DNA from 3 places in the Streptomyces sp. NPDC048442 genome. Region 3 is predicted to be linked to each of the others. Evidence: riboswitches for the same ligand, from Rfam matches in the RefSeq annotation. Region 3 holds a riboswitch; each other region holds the start of a gene.
The links. Region 3 has a riboswitch for cyclic di-AMP ahead of AB0D18_RS35330 (LysM peptidoglycan-binding domain-containing M23 family metallopeptidase). Riboswitches for the same ligand answer to the same signal wherever they lie in the genome.
Positions count from the first base shown of each region.

Region 1: another riboswitch for cyclic di-AMP. It lies ahead of AB0D18_RS15840 (NlpC/P60 family protein); the one in region 3 lies ahead of AB0D18_RS35330 (LysM peptidoglycan-binding domain-containing M23 family metallopeptidase).
Region 2: another riboswitch for cyclic di-AMP. It lies ahead of AB0D18_RS16655 (transglycosylase family protein); the one in region 3 lies ahead of AB0D18_RS35330 (LysM peptidoglycan-binding domain-containing M23 family metallopeptidase).

Region 1 covers NZ_JBEZKB010000008.1:317,323-321,125, reverse strand. Annotated here, with positions in the region: gene pcrA (DNA helicase PcrA) at 1-1,136, opposite strand, end outside; cyclic di-AMP (ydaO/yuaA leader) riboswitch at 1,364-1,532, shown strand; gene AB0D18_RS15840 (NlpC/P60 family protein) at 1,530-2,792, shown strand; gene AB0D18_RS15835 (hypothetical protein) at 2,809-3,162, opposite strand; gene AB0D18_RS15830 (NlpC/P60 family protein) at 3,421-3,803, shown strand, end outside.
Region 2 covers NZ_JBEZKB010000009.1:182,830-186,632, forward strand. Annotated here, with positions in the region: gene AB0D18_RS16650 (transglycosylase family protein) at 1-843, shown strand, start outside; cyclic di-AMP (ydaO/yuaA leader) riboswitch at 1,118-1,312, shown strand; gene AB0D18_RS16655 (transglycosylase family protein) at 1,315-2,010, shown strand; gene eno (phosphopyruvate hydratase) at 2,377-3,663, shown strand; gene AB0D18_RS16665 (septum formation initiator family protein) at 3,777-3,803, shown strand, end outside.
Region 3 covers NZ_JBEZKB010000034.1:57,214-61,016, forward strand. Annotated here, with positions in the region: gene AB0D18_RS35325 (SGNH/GDSL hydrolase family protein) at 1-400, opposite strand, end outside; gene AB0D18_RS35330 (LysM peptidoglycan-binding domain-containing M23 family metallopeptidase) at 616-1,605, opposite strand; cyclic di-AMP (ydaO/yuaA leader) riboswitch at 1,610-1,803, opposite strand; gene AB0D18_RS35335 (tyrosine-protein phosphatase) at 2,131-2,931, shown strand; gene AB0D18_RS35340 (DUF6126 family protein) at 2,958-3,215, opposite strand; gene AB0D18_RS35345 (XRE family transcriptional regulator) at 3,217-3,803, opposite strand, start outside.

The DNA of each region.
Region 1 (3,803 bases), on a different contig from region 3:
AGGTTCTTCGCGCGGCGGTTCTCGTTGCGCTCGATGACGGCGTTGGCGGCGGTGAGGATCGTCTGGGTGGAGCGGTAGTTCTGCTCCAGCAGGATCGTCTTCGCGTCCGGGTAGTCCTCCTCGAACTGGAGGATGTTGCGGATCGTCGCACCGCGGAAGGCGTAGATCGACTGGTCGGCGTCACCGACGACGCACAGCTCGCCGGGGGCCTTGTCCTCGCCGGACGGGCCGACCAGCTCCCGTACGAGCGTGTACTGGGCGTGGTTGGTGTCCTGGTACTCGTCGACCATGACGTGCCGGAAACGCATCCGGTAGTGCTCGGCGACGTCGGGGAACGCCTGCAGCAGGTGCACCGTGGTCATGATGATGTCGTCAAAGTCCAGTGCGTTCGCCTCGCGGAGGCGGGACTGGTACATCGCGTACGCCTGGGCGAGGGTCTTCTCGAAACCGTCGGCGGCCTGGCCCGCGAAGGCTTCCTCGTCTATCAGCTCGTTCTTGAGGTTGGAGACCTTGGCGCTGAAGGACTTCGGCGGGAACTTCTTCGGGTCGATGTCGAGGTCACGGCAGACCAGGGCCATCAGACGCTTGGAGTCGGCGGCGTCGTAGATCGAGAAGGAGCTCGTGAAGCCGAGCTTCTTGGACTCGCGGCGCAGGATGCGGACGCACGCGCTGTGGAAGGTGGACACCCACATCGCATTGGCGCGCGGCCCCACCAGCTCTTCGACGCGCTCCTTCATCTCGCCCGCGGCCTTGTTCGTAAAGGTGATCGCGAGGATCTGGCCGGGGTGCACACCGCGGGCCGCGAGCAGGTGCGCGATGCGGTGGGTGAGCACGCGGGTCTTGCCGGAACCGGCTCCGGCCACGATGAGCAGCGGTGATCCGGCATGCACGACGGCGGCGCGCTGGTTGTCGTTCAGCCCGTCGAGCAGAGCGGCCGGGTCGACCACCGGGCGGGGGGCGCCGTCCCGGTAGTACGCGTCGCGGGGCGGCGGCGGACCGTCGAACGCGCCCTGGAAGAGGTCGTGCGGAACCTCCTCCTCAGGGGCACCGTCATCGGTGTCCTCCGGGGGAGGCGGGGCCGCGTCGTCCTTGTGCTGGAGGCCGGCCAGGAAGCTGTCGTCAAAGAGGCTGCTCATCGCCTACCGAGTCTAGGCGGCCCCACTGACAGCGGGCCCCGGATTCCGCCACACCGTCCGTGACCCCGCACTCACACCCCTTCCGAAGATCACGTCCCGAGGGTCACGCCCCGAAGGTCACGAAAATGTATCGGGCATATCGAACATCAGGCTTCCCACCCGTCACAGGGATTGGCTACGGTGCTGCGCGAGCGGCCCGTACCCCCCTCGGCGAACCGCGCCGGAACGGTCCCCTCACGCCGAATTCGCGCCGCCCGCAGGGTGGTTCGGAACCGGGGACCCACACGCATCACCGGGGTGAATCGGCCCGTACCCCCACATACGCGGGCCGTAGGGCGCGCCTTCCATGAGCCCGAACCCGACAGCTAACCCGGTAGGCGGTCCACGGAAGGAATGCCTGCTTTGGCATCGCATCGCAAACCGCGTACCCGCGCCACGTCGCTGATACGTTCCACCGCTCCCGGGGTCGGCGTCACCACCGCCGCCCTGGTCACCGTCGGTCTGGTCGCCCAGTCCGCACAGGCCACGCCCGCCTCGCCCAAGCCGTCGGTCGAAGAGGTGCAGAAGAAGGTCGACGACCTCTACCGGCAGGCCGGGACGGCGACCCAGAAGTACAACGCGGCCAAGGAAGCCACCCGGCAGCAGAAGGAGAAGGTCGGTGCGCTCCTCGACGACGTCGCGCAGCGCACCGACGATCTCAACGAGGCCAGGCGCTCGCTCGGCACCTTCGCCGCCACCCAGTACCGCAGCGGATCGGTCGGTCCCACGGCCGCGCTGCTCCTGGCGCACGACCCTCAGTCGTATTTCGATTCCAGACGGCTGATGGCGCGGGCCACCGACCGGCAGAAGAAGCTCGTCGCCGACTACGGCGCACAGCAGCAGGCCGCCGCGAAGCACCGGGCCGTGGCGACCCGGGGGCTGGAGCGGCTGACCACCTCGCAGGCCTCGCTGCGGGAGTCCAAGCAGGAGGTGCAGGACAAGCTCGGGCAGGCGCGCGGGCTGCTGTCGCGGCTGACCACCGAGGAGAAGGCCAAGCTCGCGGAGCTGGAGCGCAAGCGCGAGGCGGAGGCCAAGCACAAGGCGGACGAGCTGGCGCGGCAGCAGGCGGAGGCGGCGAAAGAGTCGGCCAGGGAGAAGGAGCGGGAGAAGGCAAAGGAGAAGACACCCGGGCAGGGGTCCGGATCCGGATCGGGGTCAGGCACGGGTACGGGCTCGGGTACGGGTACGGGTACGGGTACGGACACTGGCTCGGGGTCCGGCAACGGCTCCGGCTCCGGCTCCGGCTCCGGCTCCGGAAGCTCGTACTCCACCAAGGCCGCGAAGGTGCTGGACTTCGCCCGCGCCCAGATCGGCAAGCCGTACATCTGGGGTGCGACCGGCCCCTCCTCGTATGACTGCTCGGGGCTGACCCAGGCCGCCTGGCGGGCCGCCGGGGTGACCCTGCCGCGGACCACCTGGGACCAGGTGAAGGTCGGCACCCCGATCGCGACGAAGGACCTCAAGCCAGGTGACCTGGTGTTCTTCTACGACGACATCAGCCACGTCGGCATCTACAAGGGCAACGGGATGATGATCCACGCGCCGAAGCCGAACGCGAAGGTGCGCGAGGAGTCGATCTACTACATGCCGATCTACGGGAGCGTACGGCCGGCCTGACCGGCCCCGCCGGGACTCAGGTCCAGAGGACGGCGACGAAGATGTTGACGACCGTCAGCCCGCCGACCGCGCCGAACAGGGCCTTCTCCACCTTCTCGTCATCGCGCTTGACGTAGACGAGGCCCAGGATCACCACCAGGATCGCCAGCTTGATGCCGAGCTTGACGTTGTTGAGGGAGTGGTCCTGGGCCTGGTTGAGGCCGACCAGGGCGATGCCGGTGACCAGCATGGTCAGCGCACCGTGCAGCATCGGGGGCGTGAAGCGGGCGGTGCCCGCGCCCATCGCCTTCATCTGGGTCAGGAAGCCGCCGAGGAGCGAGGCGATGCCGATGATGTGCAGTCCTACGAAAACATTGATCAGTACGTCCATGGGGCGGAGCCTAGCCAGGCGTTAGCAGGGGGACGGTGGCAGGGCGGACCGTTCCGCCCCATCGGTCACAGTGGGCGCGGAATTGGTACCTCCGCATCCTTACTGTCGATCATCGGCGACCAGTAATCGACGTCTTCCTGCCATTAGCGCTCATTCGAAGGCTGTGCCGTGACGTCCAGGTTTAGCGTCCCTCCCCAGACGGCCGACTCCCCTCCCCCACCCGGCCGGACGGAACCGTGGAAGGACGTGAACGCCCTCGTGGCAGCGCACCGGAAGCCCAAGCAGCGCTCACTCACCGGCAGCACCGCTCGTACCGCCCGTACCACCGCGTTCACCCTCGCACTGGCAGGGGCCGCGGGCGCCACCGTGCTGGAGGGCACCGCGCAGGCGGAGCCGACGCTCACTCCGGCACAGATCAAGTCGAAGATCGACAAGCTGTACCACGAAGCCGAGGTCGCCACCGAGACGTACAACGGCGTGCAGGAGAAGGCCGAGCGGACGAAGAAGTCGCTCAACCAGCTGCGGGACGAGGCGGCACGCAGGACGGAGCGGCTCAACGCCGCACGCGGCTCGCTCGGCTCGCTGGCCGCGTCCCAGTACCGCACCGGGGGCATCGAGCCCGCACTGCAGGTCGTTCTGAC
Region 2 (3,803 bases), on a different contig from region 3:
CGCGCCCAGCAGATCAAGGTCGCCGAGAAGGTGTTCACCGCCGAGGGTCCGCAGGGCTGGCCGAGCTGCGCCGGCGTCTCCGGGCTCGCCCCGGGCGGCGGCTCCGATTCCGGTTCCGCTTCCGGCGGCGTCGACGCGGCCGACCCCGGTACGGACACCAGCGCACCGCCCAAGCCCCCGGCAGGCTCCGCGAAGCCGGACACTCCCGGCACGGACGCACACCGGGACACCCCGGAAGCGGGTACGGGTACGCATGCGGGTGCGGAGACGGGGAAGCCGACGACCCCCGGCGCGCCCACCACCCCCGCCACTCCGGCCACCCCCGCCTCCCCGGGCAGCGAGCTGCCCGTCGAGCCGGCCCCGGGCTCCAGCATCGAGCCCAGCACCGGCCCGACCACCCCGGGCGCCGAACTGCCGTCCCGCGGCGCCATCACGCCTGGTGCGCAGACTCCCGGTACGCCCGAGTCCCCGGACGCGTCGGCCGGGCCCACGACGCCCGTCACGCCCGCCACACCGGCCACGCCCGCCAACCCGGGCAAGCACCGTGGTGAGCCCGCTCCTGAGAACTCCCTTCCCGTACCGGACAATTCGGCTACTCCGGACGAGACCGACGGGCGCGACGCGGGTCGCCACGCCTCCCGCGGCGGCGACAAGGGTGCGGACGGCTCCGCGCCCGAGCGCGGCAACTACACCGTGCGCCCCGGTGACAACCTCTGGCACATCGCCGACGAGGCGCACGTGCCCGGCGGCTGGCCCGCGCTCTACGAGGCGAACCGCAACGCCGTGGGCGACGATCCGGACCTCATCAAGCCTGGCCAGAGCCTCGACCTGAGTGAAAAGTAGGCGCGAAACACGGGTAGTTCGGGGCTTTATGTCCGGTTCTGCGCAAGTGAGACATGAGTCTCTCTGCCCCAACTGGCGTGTCCCTGCCGGAAGCTCCCGCTGTGCCCCCTCTGACCTGCGTAAACGACTGCGCGGAGAGGGCAAGTAGGGGCTGAATGTCCCCGATGTGCCTCTTTGAACATCGGGGGCTCCTGTGATTCGGTCGTCCTCGCTCGCCACCGGTGAGCACCGGAGCCCGCACGCCGAATCCTGCCGGTGGGCCTCGGAAGCAGTCGTCGCGAAAGCGCCGTAGGCAGGAGCGGGGGACCCAAGGTAAGTGCCGGGCCCGGACGTTGAGAGACGTACGAGGAACGGCTTGGGGTGAAGCCTTCGAGAAGGACCGCAGCAACTGGGCGGCCCCGACCGGAGGCCGGGCGAACTCACAGCCCGAACCCGACAGCTCACCTCGAAGGCGTCGGTGAGGGGATATCCATGTCGCTTTTCATTGGCAAGGGCAAGCACCGCCGTCCGTCCAAGGCCACCCGTGTCGCCACCCTCGCGGGCGTCACCGGTGTCGCGGTCGCCGCTCCGCTGATGGGGGCCTCCTCGGCCTCCGCCGCCTCCGTGGACACCTGGGACGCCGTCGCCCAGTGCGAGTCCGGCGGCAACTGGTCCATCAACACGGGCAACGGCTACTACGGCGGCCTGCAGTTCACGAACTCCTCGTGGGCGGCCGCCGGCGGCACCAAGTACGCGCCGCGCGCCGACCAGGCGTCCAAGGGCCAGCAGATAGCCACCGCCGAGCAGCTCCTCAAGATCCAGGGCCCGGGTGCCTGGGCCTGTGCGGGCGCCGGCAACCTCAGCAACGACGGTGTCGACCCGGGCGTCAGCACCGGCTCGGGCGCGCAGAAGTCCGCCCCGAAGCAGGAGCGCCGCTCCGAGGCCCCCGCCTCCCGCTCCGAGGCCCGTCAGGCCCCGAAGTCCGAGGCCCCCAAGGCCGCCGCCAAGCCCTCCGCCCCGATCCGCAAGGGTGACGGCGAGTACAAGGTGAAGGCCGGCGACACCCTCGGCAAGATCGCCGAGGCGAAGCACGTCAAGGGCGGCTGGCAGCACATCCTCGACCTGAATGAGGGAGTCGTCACCGACGCCGACCTCATCTTCCCGGGTCAGCAGCTCCACCTGAGCTGACCCCGCGGAGACCCCGGCGGCCCACCCCCGCCCGGTCTCCGCCCCGTGGAACGGACGGCCCACCCCCGTCCGTTCCGCACTCCTGGACCCCGGCCGGGCGCGACTTCCCCCTGTACGCGCCGGGCCGGGGCCCTTTTGTGTCCGCGTCCCCTCATATGTGCAGGGCCCGTACGCACACTGAGTGAACGTGTCCGTAACGCGCGGCGACGATCCATGGGCCCTTCGTCCTGTAATACAGGCATTCGGGCATCTTTTCGTCCCAGCGGGCGGTCCGACGGCCGGTTGATGCCCGTGATCCGGTTAGGCTCATGTCGCAAGGCCGAAAGCGACCCTGCACTCTGCTTCAGCGTCACATCCCATAAGGAGATGCTCGTGCCGTCCATCGACGTCGTCGTAGCCCGGGAAATCCTGGACTCCCGAGGCAATCCCACGGTCGAGGTCGAGGTCGGCCTCGACGACGGCAGCACCGGTCGTGCTGCTGTTCCGTCCGGCGCCTCCACCGGTGCCTTCGAAGCCATCGAGCTTCGTGACGGTGACCCCAACCGCTACATGGGCAAGGGTGTCGAGAAGGCCGTTCTCGCCGTCATCGAGCAGATCGGCCCGGAGCTCGTCGGCTACGACGCGACCGAGCAGCGCCTGATCGACCAGGCGATGTTCGACCTCGACGCCACCGAGAACAAGGGCTCCCTCGGCGCCAACGCCATCCTGGGCGTCTCCCTCGCGGTGGCCCACGCGGCCTCCGAGGCGAGCGACCTGCCGCTGTTCCGCTACCTCGGTGGCCCGAACGCGCACCTGCTGCCCGTCCCGATGATGAACATCCTCAACGGTGGGTCGCACGCCGACTCCAACGTCGACATCCAGGAGTTCATGATCGCCCCGATCGGCGCGGAGTCCTTCTCCGAGGCCCTTCGCTGGGGCGCCGAGGTCTACCACACCCTCAAGAAGGTGCTGAAGACCAAGGGCCTGTCCACCGGCCTCGGCGACGAGGGCGGCTTCGCCCCGAACCTGGAGTCCAACCGCGCCGCGCTCGACCTCATCGTCGAGGCCATCAAGCAGGCCGGTTACATCCCCGGCGAGCAGATCGCGCTCGCACTCGACGTCGCCGCCTCCGAGTTCTACAAGGACGGCAAGTACGAGTTCGAGGGCAAGTCCCGCTCGGCCGCCGAGATGACCGAGTACTACGAGGAGCTCGTCTCCGCGTACCCGATGGTCTCCATCGAGGACCCGCTGTACGAGGACGACTGGGCGGGCTGGGCGGTCCTCACCGGCAAGCTGGGCTCCAAGGTCCAGATCGTCGGCGACGACCTCTTCGTCACCAACCCGGAGCGCCTGGCCCGCGGCATCGAGGAGAACTCCGCGAACGCCCTGCTCGTCAAGGTCAACCAGATCGGCTCGCTCACCGAGACGCTGGACGCCGTCGAGCTGGCCCAGCGCAACGGCTTCAAGTGCATGATGAGCCACCGCTCAGGCGAGACCGAGGACGTCACCATCGCCGACCTCGCCGTCGCGGTGAACTGCGGCCAGATCAAGACCGGCGCCCCGGCCCGCTCGGACCGCGTCGCCAAGTACAACCAGCTGCTGCGCATCGAGGAGATCCTCGACGACGCCGCGGTGTACGCCGGCCGCTCGGCGTTCCCCCGCTTCAAGGGCTGATCCCGTCCTGAGGGTCGCTCGTACCCTCCCGAGGGGCTAAGCCTCCGTACGTCCCCGTACCCGGTCGCGTACCGTGTGCGGGGACGTCGGCGCGTAACGGGGAGGGACAACGGATGGCCGCGAAGGGCAACCGCGACCGG
Region 3 (3,803 bases):
CGCGGGTGTCGAAGCCGGTGGTCACCATGACCGTGCCGACCGCCGAGGTGAGGTCGGCGACGGCCTTCTCGAAGCGTTCGGCGACGTCGTCGGGGTCGGTGCCCGGCCGGATGATGTCGTTGCCGCCGGCGCAGAAGCTGACCAGGTCGGGGGCGAGTTCCCTGGCCCGCGGGACCTGCTCGGCCACGATCTGGTCGAGGAGCTTGCCGCGTACGGCGAGGTTCGCGTATCGGAAGGTGTGCTCGGGTACCCGGTCGTCCAGGAGGACGGCCAGGCGGTCGGCCCACCCGGTGAACGCACCGTCGGGGCCAGGGTCTCCGACCCCTTCGGTGAAGCTGTCCCCGATCGCCGCGTACGACCCGATGGTGCCTGCGCTGATTGATCTCGAATCGTCTGCCACGTCGACACATCCTCCACTTCGGCAAGTGACCTACGCCACCGTAGGGAGGGGTTGACGGAGGGTGAGATATACCACCGGTCAAGATTCATTCAACCCGGAATACGCGGGCGACGCCGCGAGAACGGGCCTCGCCCCCGCACCGGGGCAGGTGCGGGGGCGAGGGAAGCCGTACGCGGGAAGGGCCGGAGCCCGCCGTCAGCGTGCGGTGAACGCGGTCAGAGCGAGACGCCGTTGCTGCGCAGATAGCCCAGCGGGTCGATGTCCGAGCCGTAGCCGGGGCCGGTGCGGATCTCGAAGTGCAGGTGCGGTCCCGTCGAGTTTCCGGTCGAGCCGGAGTAGCCGATCTGCTGGCCGCCAAAGACGCTCTGGCCGGAGCGGACGCTCAGCGCGGACAGGTGCGCGTACTGCGAGTAGCGGCCGTCGTTGTGCTTGATGACGATCTCGTTGCCGTACGCGCCGCCCCAGCCGGCGGAGACGACGGTGCCCGCACCGACGGCCTTGACCGGGGTGCCGGAGGAGGCACGGAAGTCGACACCGGTGTGGTAACCGCTCGACCAGCTGCCGCCGGAGGCGCGGTACGGGGTGGAGACGCCGGACGGGACGGGCGCGGAGAAGCCGGACCCGGAGCTCTGCTGCCGCTTCTCGGTGCGCTGTTGCGCATGCTTCTCGGTGCGCTGCTCGACGCGCTGTTCCGTACGCTCGGTGCGCTGCTGCGCCCGCTCGGTGCGCTCGGCCTGCTTCTGCGGGGCGGGCGTCGAGGCCTTCGCCCCACCGCCCGCACCGGAGCCCGCGGGGGCCTTGCCGCCGAGGGTGAGCTTCATGCCGGGGAAGATCATCTCCGGGTTGTCGCCGACGACCGACTCGTTGTCCTTGTACAGCTTCTGCCAGCCGCCGCGCACGCTCTTCTCCGCGGCGATCTTCGACAGGTTGTCGCCGGTCACCACGGAGTACGTACGGGTGTCCGTCTTGCGGGAGTCGGCCTGCGGCGCGGCGGCCGGGCGCTCGGCCGTCCGCTGCTGGGGCACCTGCTTCAGCGGCGCCTTCTCCGGCAGCGCGACGGGAGCCGCGGTCTTCTCGGCTGCGTGCGCCCCCGTGGCCCCGATCAGCGGCAGCGCGAGTGCCGCACCACCCGTACCGGCGGCGACGAAGCCGCGGGTGAGCGTCGAACTGGACTTGGGGCGGCGGTGCTTACCCTTTGCAGGCATGACGGATTCCTCTCCGGCGCCTGCGAGGTGAGCTGTCGGGTTCGGGCTGGAGATGCCCGGCCGCGCTCCCTGGAGAGCGCGACTTCACCCCTAGCCGTACCGGAGGGTGGAGCGCTTCCGGTGCCGGCGTACTACCTGGGTCCCCCGCTCCTGCCACACGAAGAAGTCATGGGTGCGGATTCCGGGCGGTGGCAGGATTCGGCGGTCCGCCCGGATTGACGGTGAACCTAGGCGAGTGCAGACCTTTCGAACAAGCCGTTCCCGTCTTCTCCTTCCCCTCGACACTCCTTCTCCACGGCTTTCCCGGTGGCCCGCGCCGGTCACTTCCGCCATCTCCCGCCTCTGGCCTGCCCTTTGACGCACCGACACCTCCGGGCACCCCCTCCCTATGATTCTGCTCACTCACCCCCCGTTCCAGGGCGACTTGGGTGCCTAAGGCATCTATTCTGGCCGGTCATGTCGTATCGTCGGTCCGTGCCCGGCCGGTGCGCTTCGCGCCGGCGGACGACCGCGTGAGGAGCATTCGTGACGCAGCAGGTTTCGCCGTCGGCCGAGCCCGATCTGGCAGGTGTACGGAACTTCCGGGACGTGGGCGGTCTGCCGACGGTGGAAGGCCGGTCGGTACGGTACGGGCGGCTCTTCCGCAGCGGTCACCTGGCGCACGCCACCGAAGCGGACACGGTGTTCTTTGACTCGCTCGGGCTGCACACGATCTTCGACTTCCGCAATACGGCGGACCAGGAACTGGAGGGCCCGGACGTCGCCCTCGCCGGCGTGCGGAACGTGAACATACCGCTCAGCGACCCGGCGGACGGCGCCGAGTTCTGGCGGATGGTGCGCGACGGCAACCTCGACCAGCTGCGCGAGATCCTCGACGACGGCAAGGCGGCCGCCCGTATGGCGGGCTCCTACCGGCGGATGATCGTGGAGCGGACGGCCGAGCACAGCCGGGTGCTGCACGCCCTCGCCGAGGACAGCGTGCCCGCGCTGATGCACTGTGCGGCGGGCAAGGACCGGGCGGGCCTGGCGATCGCGGTGACGCTCCTCGCGGTGGGCGTCGAGCGCGAGGCGATCGTGGCGGACTACGTGAAGTCGAACGACCCGCACCGCCGCTACAAGGTGCGCCGCAGCAGCGACTCCCCGGAGGCGACGAACGCCCAGGTGATGGAGTTGCTCGCACCGCTCTTCGACGCCCGCGCCAGCTACCTCGAAGCGGCCTTCGGCGCCCTCGCGGACACCTGGGGCGACACCGACACCTACCTGACGCAGGGCCTGAAGCTGACGCCTGCGACGCGCGAGGCACTGCGCGAGCGGCTCACCGAATAGCCCCCTGAACACCCTGAACAGAAGACTCAGCCTTCGCCGCCGAGCGTGAACAGCAGGTAGATGAAGGCCGCGAAGACGTGGCCCACGGCGATGTACAGGAAGACGCGCAGCACCAGTCCGCGCGGCGCCCGGTCCTCGACGAAGCCGAGCACGCCGGACTTCCCGGCGCCGTCGTTCCAGTCGGCCTTCTTGCCGGTGTTCGACTTCTCGTCGTGGGCCGCCTCCTGGGCGGCCCTGGCGATCGCGGCCATCGCAGCAGTCTGTGACTCGGTGAGTTCCGGCATCTCATGACTCCTGGGGCAGGCAGAGCCCGGCGACGGTGCTCTGCATCAATGTGTGGACGAAAAGCAGCTCGGCCCCGGCCGGTGTCACCGAGGTGATCCGGTGCGGGGTGAGCGAGTCGAAGTGGGCGCTGTCGCCCTCGTCCAGGAGGTGGACACTCTCCCCGAGGACGAGCCGCAGCCGCCCTTCGAGGACGTACAGCCACTCCTCCCCCGGGTGGACGCGGACGAGATCGCCCTGCGCCGCGTGCGGGACGTGCACCCGCAGGGCCTGCATGGCCCGCCCGGAACCGCCCGCCTGCCGGTACGTCCAGCCGTCTGCCTCGCGCGCGGCCATGTCCCCGGCCCGCAGTACGGAGTCCCGGTCGCCCGTTCTCTCGCCGAGCAGTTCGGAGACGGTCGTACCGTAGATACGGGCGAGCGAGAGCAGCATCGGCAGCGAGGGCTGGCGCCGGCCGGTCTCCAGCCGGGAGAGGTGCGCGGGCGAGAGCGTGGCACGGCGGGCCGCAGCTTCCAGGGTGAGACCGCTACGGCGGCGGAGTTCGCGCAGGTGGGGGGCGACCGGAGGCATTTCCCCGGGGCCCTCGCCCG